DNA from 2 places in the Mycobacterium sp. NGS64 genome. Region 1 is predicted to be linked to the other one. Evidence: riboswitches for the same ligand, from Rfam matches in the RefSeq annotation. Region 1 holds a riboswitch; the other holds the start of a gene.
The links. Region 1 has a riboswitch for cobalamin ahead of AC5Y4S_RS05285 (PPE family protein). Riboswitches for the same ligand answer to the same signal wherever they lie in the genome.
Positions count from the first base shown of each region.

Region 2: linked by a shared signal. The riboswitch ahead of metE (5-methyltetrahydropteroyltriglutamate--homocysteine S-methyltransferase) and the one ahead of AC5Y4S_RS05285 (PPE family protein) in region 1 are both predicted to bind cobalamin.

Region 1 is NZ_JCALCI010000001.1:1,051,197-1,056,128, reverse strand. It holds gene AC5Y4S_RS05290 (adenosylcobinamide amidohydrolase) at 1-363, shown strand, start outside; gene AC5Y4S_RS05285 (PPE family protein) at 402-2,123, opposite strand; cobalamin riboswitch at 2,211-2,391, opposite strand; gene AC5Y4S_RS05280 (hydrogenase maturation nickel metallochaperone HypA) at 2,510-2,845, shown strand; gene hypB (hydrogenase nickel incorporation protein HypB) at 2,874-3,644, shown strand; gene AC5Y4S_RS05270 (NADH-quinone oxidoreductase subunit B family protein) at 3,957-4,932, shown strand, end outside.
Region 2 is NZ_JCALCI010000002.1:675,152-680,083, reverse strand. It holds gene AC5Y4S_RS11535 (DUF3556 domain-containing protein) at 1-326, shown strand, start outside; gene metE (5-methyltetrahydropteroyltriglutamate--homocysteine S-methyltransferase) at 397-2,667, opposite strand; cobalamin riboswitch at 2,825-2,961, opposite strand; gene AC5Y4S_RS11525 (cytochrome P450) at 3,043-3,993, opposite strand; gene AC5Y4S_RS11520 (SDR family oxidoreductase) at 4,056-4,712, opposite strand; gene AC5Y4S_RS11515 (TetR/AcrR family transcriptional regulator) at 4,741-4,932, opposite strand, start outside.

The sequences.
Region 1 (4,932 bases):
CAGACTGTGGAGCAACGACCGCCGACCGACGGTGACGAGCACCGGGTGGGGACGATCAACATCGTGGTTGCGGTGCCGGTGCGGCTGTCTCATGCCGCCCTCGTCAACGCCGTAGCCACCGCAACGGAGGCGAAAGTGCAAGCGTTGTACGACGCCGGGGTGCCGGCCACCGGAACCGCCTCGGACGCGGTTGTTGTGCACTGCCCGACGGACGGGACCCCGGAGACGTACGGCGGGCCGCGCTCGGCGTTCGGCGCCCGCATCGCACGAGCGGTGCACGCGGCCGTGCTCGCCGGTGCCCGGTCCTGGATTTCAGGATCGCCCGAGCGGTGCTACGACCCGTGGACGCACAAACACGCGTAAGCGCCAACGGTGTCGAACCGCCGGCCGCTGGCTGCGTTTCACACGGTGCCATTTCCTCCATCGGATGGCTCTTCCTGCGTTGGTGAGTCGCCGCTCCACGTGCTCGGAATCATCGGCATGCGCGGGCTGCCGTCGAACGCACCGTCGGCCAGGATGGTCAGCCCTGCCGGTCCAGCGCCGGTTTTGGTGGCGATTCCGGCGAACCCCTGCGGCCCGGCGCCAGTTGCCGATGCCGCCGCCGCGTCAACCGGGTCTTCGCCCGGATCGATTGCGTCGTCCAAATCCATGTATTCGTAACCGCGCCCGAGCATCTGCGTCCTTGTGCGCCGGCGCCGCTGCGTTCTGTTCTTTTCTATGGGTGTCGCCGCGGTCGCGGGCGCGGCGACGTTGTCGAGTTGCGGCGCCTTCTTTCGGGCCTTGCCGGCCGCCGCCGCGCCGGCAACCGCGCTCAGGTCGCCCACCAGATAGGCGAAGCCTTCCATGCCCACACCGGTACCCGCCCCGGTCATCGTCGGTGGGGTGGCCGACGGCGGGGGCGCTGCGGGTGTAGCGGCCGGCGCGGTGGCCTCCACCGGAGCCGGCGTCGGAGAAGAGGCGGGGGTCGGGATGCTGGGCGACAGTGCAACGACCGGCGGCATGATGGACGGCGCGACGGGAGGTACCGGCGGCAGGGCGGCCAGTCCCGCCAAGCCGGCGAGGCCAATCGGCGCCACCGCGCCGGCGGCCACCGCCACTATGGGAGCGGTTATCAGGGGCACGAAAACCGTCAGGACCACGGCAGTCTGCTCGAGCAGCGTCTTGAGCAACGCGATGGTGTCGGTGATGATCGTGCCGACGGCTTCGACGGTGGTGAACAGGATGGTGAAACCGATCGTCGCGGGATCGCCGCTAGCGAGCGCCGCCGTCAGATCCAGTCCGATAAAGAAGAACGTTTCCGACAGATACGCGACATAGGAGCCGATATCCATCGGGTAGCCCAGGGCGAACGCGATGTTGGACGGGCTGAGGAAGATCAGTGGGTTACCCAGCAGGGGCAGGTAGGGATCAAACCCCGAAAACATCGCCGCGAAGAAGGGATTGTCGTACAGCGCGTTGCTCAGCGGTTCTAGGACGTTGTTCCAGTAGTCGACGAAACCAATTTTCGTCAGCCAGGCCATGACCTGGTTCTCCGTGTCGGGAGGCAACGGGAAGGCCTGGTAGAACGTTTCCACCAACGCATGAAGATTCACGATCTTCGGCGCCGCCGGCACCTGCGGGGACGAGGCCACGGCGGTGGTCGAGACCGCCTGGTAGACGCTCATCACGGTCGCGGCCTGGATCCACATCCGTGCATAGTCAGCTTCATTCAGTGCGATGGGGATGGTGTTGATGCCGAAGAAATTTGTCCCCAGCAACGCCGCGTGGGTGGCGTGGTTGGCGGCCAGCTCGGCCAGGGTGGGCATCGCAGCGAGGGCGGTGGTGTAGGCGGTGGCCGCAGCTTGATGTCGGACGGCCGTCGCCGCGCTGTCGGCGGCGGCTAGCGCGAGCCAGGCGATATGGGGGGCGTGGCTGGCCACATACGCCGCCGCGCTCGGGCCCTCCCATGCCCCGGCCTGCACCCCCGCCATCAGCGCGGTCAGCTCCTCGGCCGTCTCGGTGTACGCGATGCTCAACGAGGTCCACGACTCTGCCGCGGCCAGTAGCGGACGGGGCCCCGGCCCGCTGCTCAGCAGAGCCGAATGGACCTCTGGCGGTGAAGCCATCCAGATTGGGCCGGTCATCGGAGACGACCGAATTCGAAAGTGATGGTTCGACAACGAGGTTTCGGCGCCATGACAGGCCAGCTCTCTCGGGGTACTCCGCCCCGGGTAGCAGGACACGATGACGCGAGTCTCCTGGCTCTCGGATCGCTGCTCGCCTCGCCTTCCGACCGGTGGCCGTGGCTTCGTGAGGGTCGCTCCCCGATGACAGTGGCGGGACCGCGCCGGATTCGCACCGGCTTCCTGCGTCGTCATCGCCTTACGCGGAATATTGTCGCACCCCGACATCGTCCCGGGCCTGAACTTGCCAGAATCGGGCAAACCCAGACCAGACGATCCCCGATCAGCGCTGAGATCGAGTTGCGCTTGAGTTCAGGCGACCACCGGTTCGGGTGTAGAAAAGTGCCATGCACGAGCTGTCGCTGTGCGAGGCCATCGCCGGTCTGGTCAAGACCCACGCCGAGGGCCGGCACGTCGACGTGGTGCGGGTGCGGATCGGGGCCCTGCGCCAGGTGGTGCCGGAATCGCTGTCGTTCTGCTGGACACTGGTCCGGGATTCCGAGGACATGCCGGACGCCGAGCTGGAACTCGAGTGTGTCGGCGCCGAGGTGCGATGCCGTTCGTGTGGCCGCGAATCGGAGATCACCTCGGCCTGGTCGATCTGGTGCCCGCAGTGCGACAGCCCCGACGTCGAGGTGCTGCACGGCAACGAGTTCCTGGTGACGTCCTTGGACGTCTCGTGAAAAACGCTCCCCCCGAACGGATTTGACCATGGGCAGATTTCACCGGCACGACGACGGAACCGTGCACACCCACGATCACGACCATCCCGATCACGAGCACGGGGACCACAGTCAATACCAGACGGGCAAGCAGCGCATCGACGTGCTGGAGGCGATCTTCGCCGAGAACGACGTCCTCGCCGCGGCCAACCGGGCGGCGTTCGAGGGCCACGGGATCCGCACGCTGAACCTGATGAGCTCCCCGGGGTCGGGCAAGACCACCATCCTGCAGTCGACGCTGGACGAGCTCGCCGGCGAATTCGCGATCGGCGTCATCGAGGGCGACATCGCCACCGATCTGGACGCGGCCAAGCTCAGCGGGCGCGGGGCCCAGGTGTCACTGCTCAACACCAGCAATGGGTTTGGCGGGGAATGCCACCTCGACGCGCCGATGGTCAATCGCGCCCTGCCCGGCCTCGACCTCCCCCGCCTGGACCTGGTGATCATCGAGAACGTCGGCAACCTGGTCTGCCCGGCGGAGTTCGACGTCGGCGAGCACGCCAAGGCCATGGTGTACTCCGTCACCGAGGGCGAGGACAAGCCGCTGAAGTACCCGGTGATGTTCCGCTCGGTGGACGTGGTGCTGCTCAACAAGATTGACCTGGTGCCCTACCTGGATGTCGACGTCGACGCGTACATCTCGCACGTCCGCGAAGTCAACGCCACGGCCGAGATCCTGCCGGTCAGCGCGCGCACCGGCGCCGGCATGGGCGCCTGGTTCGGATGGCTGCGGCGATTCGCGACGAACTCCGAGGACTGAGGTCGGCCGTACTGCGATTGGCTCGCATGACGGACCTGCCAATCACTTGCAACACGATGAGGATTCTCCGGTGCTTCGTTAGGCTTGCTCATGGGTTGGCCGACCGCGCGGCCGACGGCGGAAATCCCTTGTCCCGCAACGTCAATGCGGGCAAACAGAGGCTAATAGCACATCTGTATATTTGCCGGCAACCGGTGGACCGTTGACAACCGACTGAGGCGGGAGTAGACCCAAAATCAGCGCTGCGCAAGTGGGCCGACGGTCGACTCCGGCGGCGCAGGAGCTTCCAGCCCGGCTCCGGAAAGCTGCAGCATGCCAACAGAAGCAGCAGTCAAAGCAGAACAAACATTGATCCATGTTCTATGGATTAACGCGGGCCTCAGTTGCGACGGCGATTCGGTGGCGTTGACTGCCGCCACCCAGCCCAGCGTCGAGGAAATAGCACTCGGTGCGCTTCCTGGCTTGCCTCAGGTTGCCGTGCACTGGCCCCTGATCGATTTCGAATGCGGCCCGAACGGCGGGGCCGACGACTTCCTCGAGTGGTTCTTCAAAGCCGATCGCGGCGAGCTCGAGCCCTTCGTGCTCGTCGTCGAGGGATCCATCCCGAACGAGAAGATCAAGGATGAGGGGTACTGGTGCGGGTTCGGCAATGACCCGGCCACCGGCCAGCCGATGACCACCAGCGAGTGGCTCGACCGGCTGGCGCCCAAGGCCACCGCGATCGTCGCGGTCGGGACGTGCGCCACCTACGGCGGCATCCACGCGATGGCCGGCAACCCGACCGGCGCGATGGGCGTGCCCGACTACCTCGGCTGGGACTGGAAGAGCAAGGCCGGCATCCCGATCGTCTGCGTTCCGGGCTGCCCGATCCAACCGGACAACCTGTCCGAGACGCTGACCTACCTGCTCTACATGGCGACCGGTCAGGCGCCGATGATCCCGCTCGACGACGCGCTGCGCCCGAAGTGGTTGTTCGGCAACACCGTGCACGAGGGGTGTGACCGCGCCGGCTACTACGAGCAGGGTGATTTCGCCTCCGAATACGGCTCACCGAAATGCATTGTGAAGCTTGGCTGTTGGGGCCCGGTTGTCAAATGCAACGTGCCCAAGCGCGGGTGGATCAACGGTGTGGGCGGCTGCCCGAACGTCGGCGGCATCTGCATCGGATGCACCATGCCCGGCTTCCCGGACAAGTTCATGCCGTTCATGGACGAGCCGCCCGGCGGCAAGCTGTCCAGCACCGCGGTCGGGTTGTACGGCAGCGTGATCCGCAGCCTGCGCGGCGTCA
Region 2 (4,932 bases), on a different contig from region 1:
ACTACCTCATCACCGACGGCGAGCGGATCTGCAGCACCGCCATCGGCTGGAACTTCGGTGATGGCCACATGCACAACGAGCAGCTCATCACCGCCATGCAGCAGCGCTGCCACTTCGAGCCCGGTGAGGTGCGGGTCGTACTGCTCGACGCGCAGCCGATCCACAAGCAGACCCAGGCCTACCGGCTGGTGGACGCGGCCACCGGCGAGTTCGAGCGCGGCTTCGTGCGGGTCGCCGACATGGTGACCCGCCAGCCCTGGGCCGACGACGTGCCGGTCCAGGTGCTGTCGGAGCCGGCCGACGAGCCGGCCGAAAAGCCGGAATAGGTTCACGAGCGTAACCACACTGCGAGATTTCGGTCCAAAAATCGCAGTGTGGTTACGCTCGCGGCAAAGGCTAGGCGCCCGCCCGGACCTCCCGGGCCGCGGCGACCATGTTCCGCAGCGACGCGGTCACCTCGTCGGGGTTGCGGGTCTTCAGCCCGCAGTCCGGGTTGACCCAAAGCCGTTGCGGCGGCACCGCTCTCAGCGCCGCCCGCAGCGACTCGGCCATCTCGCCCTCGCTCGGCACCCGCGGTGAGTGGATGTCGTACACGCCCGGGCCCACGCTGTTGGCGAAGCCGACCGAGTTCAGGTCGTCCAGCACCTCCATGTGCGAGCGCGCCGCCTCCAGCGACGTGACGTCGGCGTCCAGGTCGGCGATGGCGCCGATCACCTCGCCGAACTCCGAGTAGCACAGGTGGGTGTGGATCTGCGTCGAGTCGGCCACGCCGGAAGTCGCCAGGCGGAAAGCCGCCACCGCCCACCGCAAGTAGTCCTCCTGCTGGGCGCGGCGCAGCGGTAGCAGCTCGCGCAGCGCCGGTTCGTCGACCTGGATCACCGCGATGCCCGCGTCCTGCAGGTCCACGGTCTCGTCGCGGATGGCCAGCGCCACCTGGTTGGCGGTGTCGGCCAGCGGCTGGTCGTCGCGCACGAACGACCAGGCCAAGATGGTGACCGGCCCCGTCAACATGCCCTTCACCGGCTTGTCGGTGAGGGACTGGGCGTAGCTGATCCACTCGACGGTCATCGGGTGGGTCCGCGCGACGTCGCCGTACAGGATCGGCGGCCGCACGCAGCGGCTGCCGTAGGACTGCACCCAGCCGTTCTGCGTCGCGAAGAAGCCCTCCAGCTGCTCGGCGAAGTACTGCACCATGTCGTTGCGCTCGGGCTCGCCGTGCACCAGCACGTCCAGGCCCAGTTGCTCCTGCAGCGCGATGACGTCGGCGATCTCCTTGCGCATCTTGGCGACGTACTCGGCCTCGTCGATCTCGCCGGCCCGAAAAGCTGCGCGCGCCTTGCGGATCGCCGACGTCTGCGGGTACGAGCCGATCGTCGTGGTCGGCAGCGGCGGCAGGTGCAGCCGCGCCTCCTGGCTGGCGCGGCGTTCGGCCGCGCCGCCGCGGTGCGTGCCCGACGCGACGATCTCGTCGATCCGGGCGCGGACCCCGTCGTTGTGCAGCCGCGGATCGCTGCGACGGGAGGCGACGGCGGCGTTGGACGCCGCGATCTCGTCCGCGACGGCGTCGCGCCCGTCACACAGGGCGCGCGCGAGAGTGACGACCTCACTTACCTTTTCGGCCCCGAACGCCAGCCAGCTGCGCAGGTTGTCGTCCAGCCCCGTTTCGGGCTCCAGCGAATACGGCACGTGCATGGTGGAGCACGACGTCGAAACCGCCACGCTGGCAGCCGAACCCAGCAGGGCCGTCAGCTTGGCCAGCGCCGACTCCAGGTCCGTGCGCCAGACGTTGCGTCCGTCGACGACGCCGGCCACCAGCAGCTTGCCGGACAGTTCCGGGATGCCCGCCACCGCGGTGCCGGCACCGGCGACCAGGTCGACGCCGATGGCTTCGACGGGCGTGCGGGCCAGCCCTGCCAGCGCCGCGCCGGGGTCGCCGAAGTAGGTGGCGACGTGGATCGCGGGCCGGTTGCTCGCCGAACCGAGCGCGGCGTAGACGGCCTCGGCCAACGCGGGCGCGTCGGGGGAGATGTCGGTCACCAGGGCCGGCTCGTCGAACTGCACCCACTGGGCGCCGTGCTCGGCGAGCAGCGAGAGCAGCTCGGAGTAGATCGGCAGCAGCTCCCGCAGCCGCTCGATCGGCGCGCCGCCGCCGTTGATGCCCTTGCTCAACAGCAGGAAGGTGATCGGACCGATGACCACCGGCCGAGCGGGAATACCTTGCGCAAAGGCCTCTTTCAGCTCCGAGAGCACCTTGTCGGGGTTGAGCGCGAACCGCGTCGCGGGCTCGATCTCGGGGACCAGGTAGTGGTAATTGGTGTCGAACCACTTCGTCATCTCCAGCGGCGCGATGTCGTCGTTGCCGCGGGCGAGGGCGAAATAGCGGTCCAGTTCGTCGGGGACTTCGCCGGCCCGCACCGGTAGCGCGCCGAGCATGACGGCCGTGTCGAGCATCTGGTCGTAGTAGGAGAAGGTGTTCACCGGCACCGAGTCCAGGCCCGCGGACGCGAGCTGGGACCACATGTCGCGGCGCAGGGAAGCGGCGACGGATTCCAAGTCCGATCGGCTGGTGCGTCCGGCCCAGTAGCCCTCGGTCGCGCGTTTGAGTTCGCGTTTCGGGCCGATGCGCGGGGAGCCGGTAACCGTTGCGGTGAAGGGTTGCGAGGTCACGATTTCGTCCTATCGATCGACGGGGCGCTCACCGCCGCGGACGCGCAGCCGATCCGATCACGGTGAACGCCTTCGGGTTACACCGCACCGGACACGGCCAAACGCCCAATCCACGAGGCGATGAGCCGCCGGACGCGGCGCGCCCGGCACCGCTGGCAGGTCTTCGGACTCGCAGGCGCGCACCGGGTGGTGCTCCTAGTGGCCGTCGCTTCCCAGTCGTGAGACCAGTGCGTGTGACGGCGGTCGTTCCTGCTCACCGCTGCGGGACAGTCCCGGACTCCCACCGGGTTCCCTCTCGCGAGGCGGGTCTAACGTTGCCTCGCTCGATGCCGACGCCGCGGTCACGGCGACGGCAGACCAGCTGCGCAGCGGAGTCTACCGCGTCGACCGGTCCGAGGACCTCGCCACCAGCGGCAGCTTCGGCAGCCACAAAGAGTTCTCGGTGTTCGGGAACCCAGCCACCGGCCAAAAACCGGGAGCCGGCCCAAGATCGCCGGCCCGGTCGAGCCACTCCTCGACCAGCACCCGCAACACCTGGCGGACGATGTGCCCGCCACGGCAACGCATCGACCCCGCACCCAGGCTCCAATGTCGGTGCGCCCTAACGCCGATCACCAGATCATCGGTGGACATGGCGTCGCTGCCGTCCCGCTGGACCGCGGCGATGCACAACATCACGACCACGCCGGGCGGCATGTCCACCCCGGCGACGGTCATCGGCTGGGTGGTGAAACGTTGGCAGCCCTGCACCATCGGCTCCAACCGCAGGATCTCTTCGACGAACTCGCGGATCAGATCGGGCTGACGTCGAAGCGCGTCGCACAATTCGGGGCCGCGCGCCAACGCCAACAGGTGCCAGCCGGCGTGTTTGAACAGGTTGCGGCACGCCTCGGCAAAGACGTGGCCGGACCGCCCGGCCAGGTGCTCGGCGGGCAGCAGCCGCAGGCGCGACACGACGTCGAAAAGGGCACCGGCCATCGGCGCGGTCACATCGGCCACCGCGTCACCGCCACCGGCGGCGGCGAAACGATCGATCAGCTCGGCGGCGATCGGACGGAACACCGCCGCGATCTCGTGCGCTGATTTCGGCGCGAACAGCCGGTCGTGCACCTCGAGATCGCTTTCGGGAAGAGCCCGGGCGCGATCCAACCGGGGATCGTCCAGGTTCGCCAACACCTGCTCCCGCCCGACGACGAACACCCAGCTAGCCCCCGGGTCTCGCAAAACGGGGCCGGCCTCTCGCGCCAGGCGCCAACCCAAGCCGCGGTCCGTGCTCAGGGCGGCTGCCGCCTCGGGAGGAAAGACCGGGCAGTCGCCAAGCTTCACGCGCCCTGTCCTTCCATCCCTATCAGCGAATCCGCCCCGGAAGCCTCCGTGCGCAGCGGAGTTTACTGGTCAGCGAGTGCTTCGGCGATGGGGACGCCGTCCCCCTCGGCGCCGTTGTTGAATTCGATGGTGCGGCCGATGGTGGAGTCGTCGTGCAGCGACGCGGCCACCGCGAGCGCGACGTCGGCCCGGGAGACCTCGCCTTTTCCCCTGCCGATGACGATGCGCCCCGTCGGCTGTTCCAGGGTGAGGTGGCCCGGCCCCAGCACCGTCCAGTCCAGGTCGCTGGCGCGCAGGTGCGCGTCCGCGGCGGCCTTGGCTTCCGCGTACGGGAAAAACGAATTCTCGCTCGGCACACCATGATCCGGGCCCGCGCCGAAGTAGGACACCATCACGAACCGCCTGACGCCGGCCCGCACGGCGGCATCGATCACCCGGATCGCGGCGTCGCGATCGACGGCGTAGGTGCGGGCCGGGTTGCCGCCGCCCGCGCCGGCGGAGAACACGACGGCGTCGTGACCCGCCAGCAGGCCGGCCAGCGCGTCGGTGTCGAGTTGCTCGATGTCGGCCACCACCGGGGCGGCGCCGGTCGCGGCGACGTCGTCGGAATGGTCGGGGTTTCGGAAGACCGAGGTCACCTCGTCCCCGCGCTCGGTCAGGATGGGGGCCAGCCGCAACGCGACTTTGCCGTGGCCGCCGAAGACGATGACTCGTGCCATGACCCGACGGTACCCGCGGGAACGCGGGCTATCTGGGACGCAGTCCCTCGATCGCGAGCTCCATTATTCGTTTCGCCTGTCGCCTGCCCGCTGCACCTTCGCCGACCCGCCATAGCGAACTCATGAGCAGCAGGACATCCGCGGGGTCGAGATCGGGTCGCAAGGATCCGTCCCGCGCGCAGGCATCGAGCAACTGGCCGACCGCGGCGACGACGGGTGC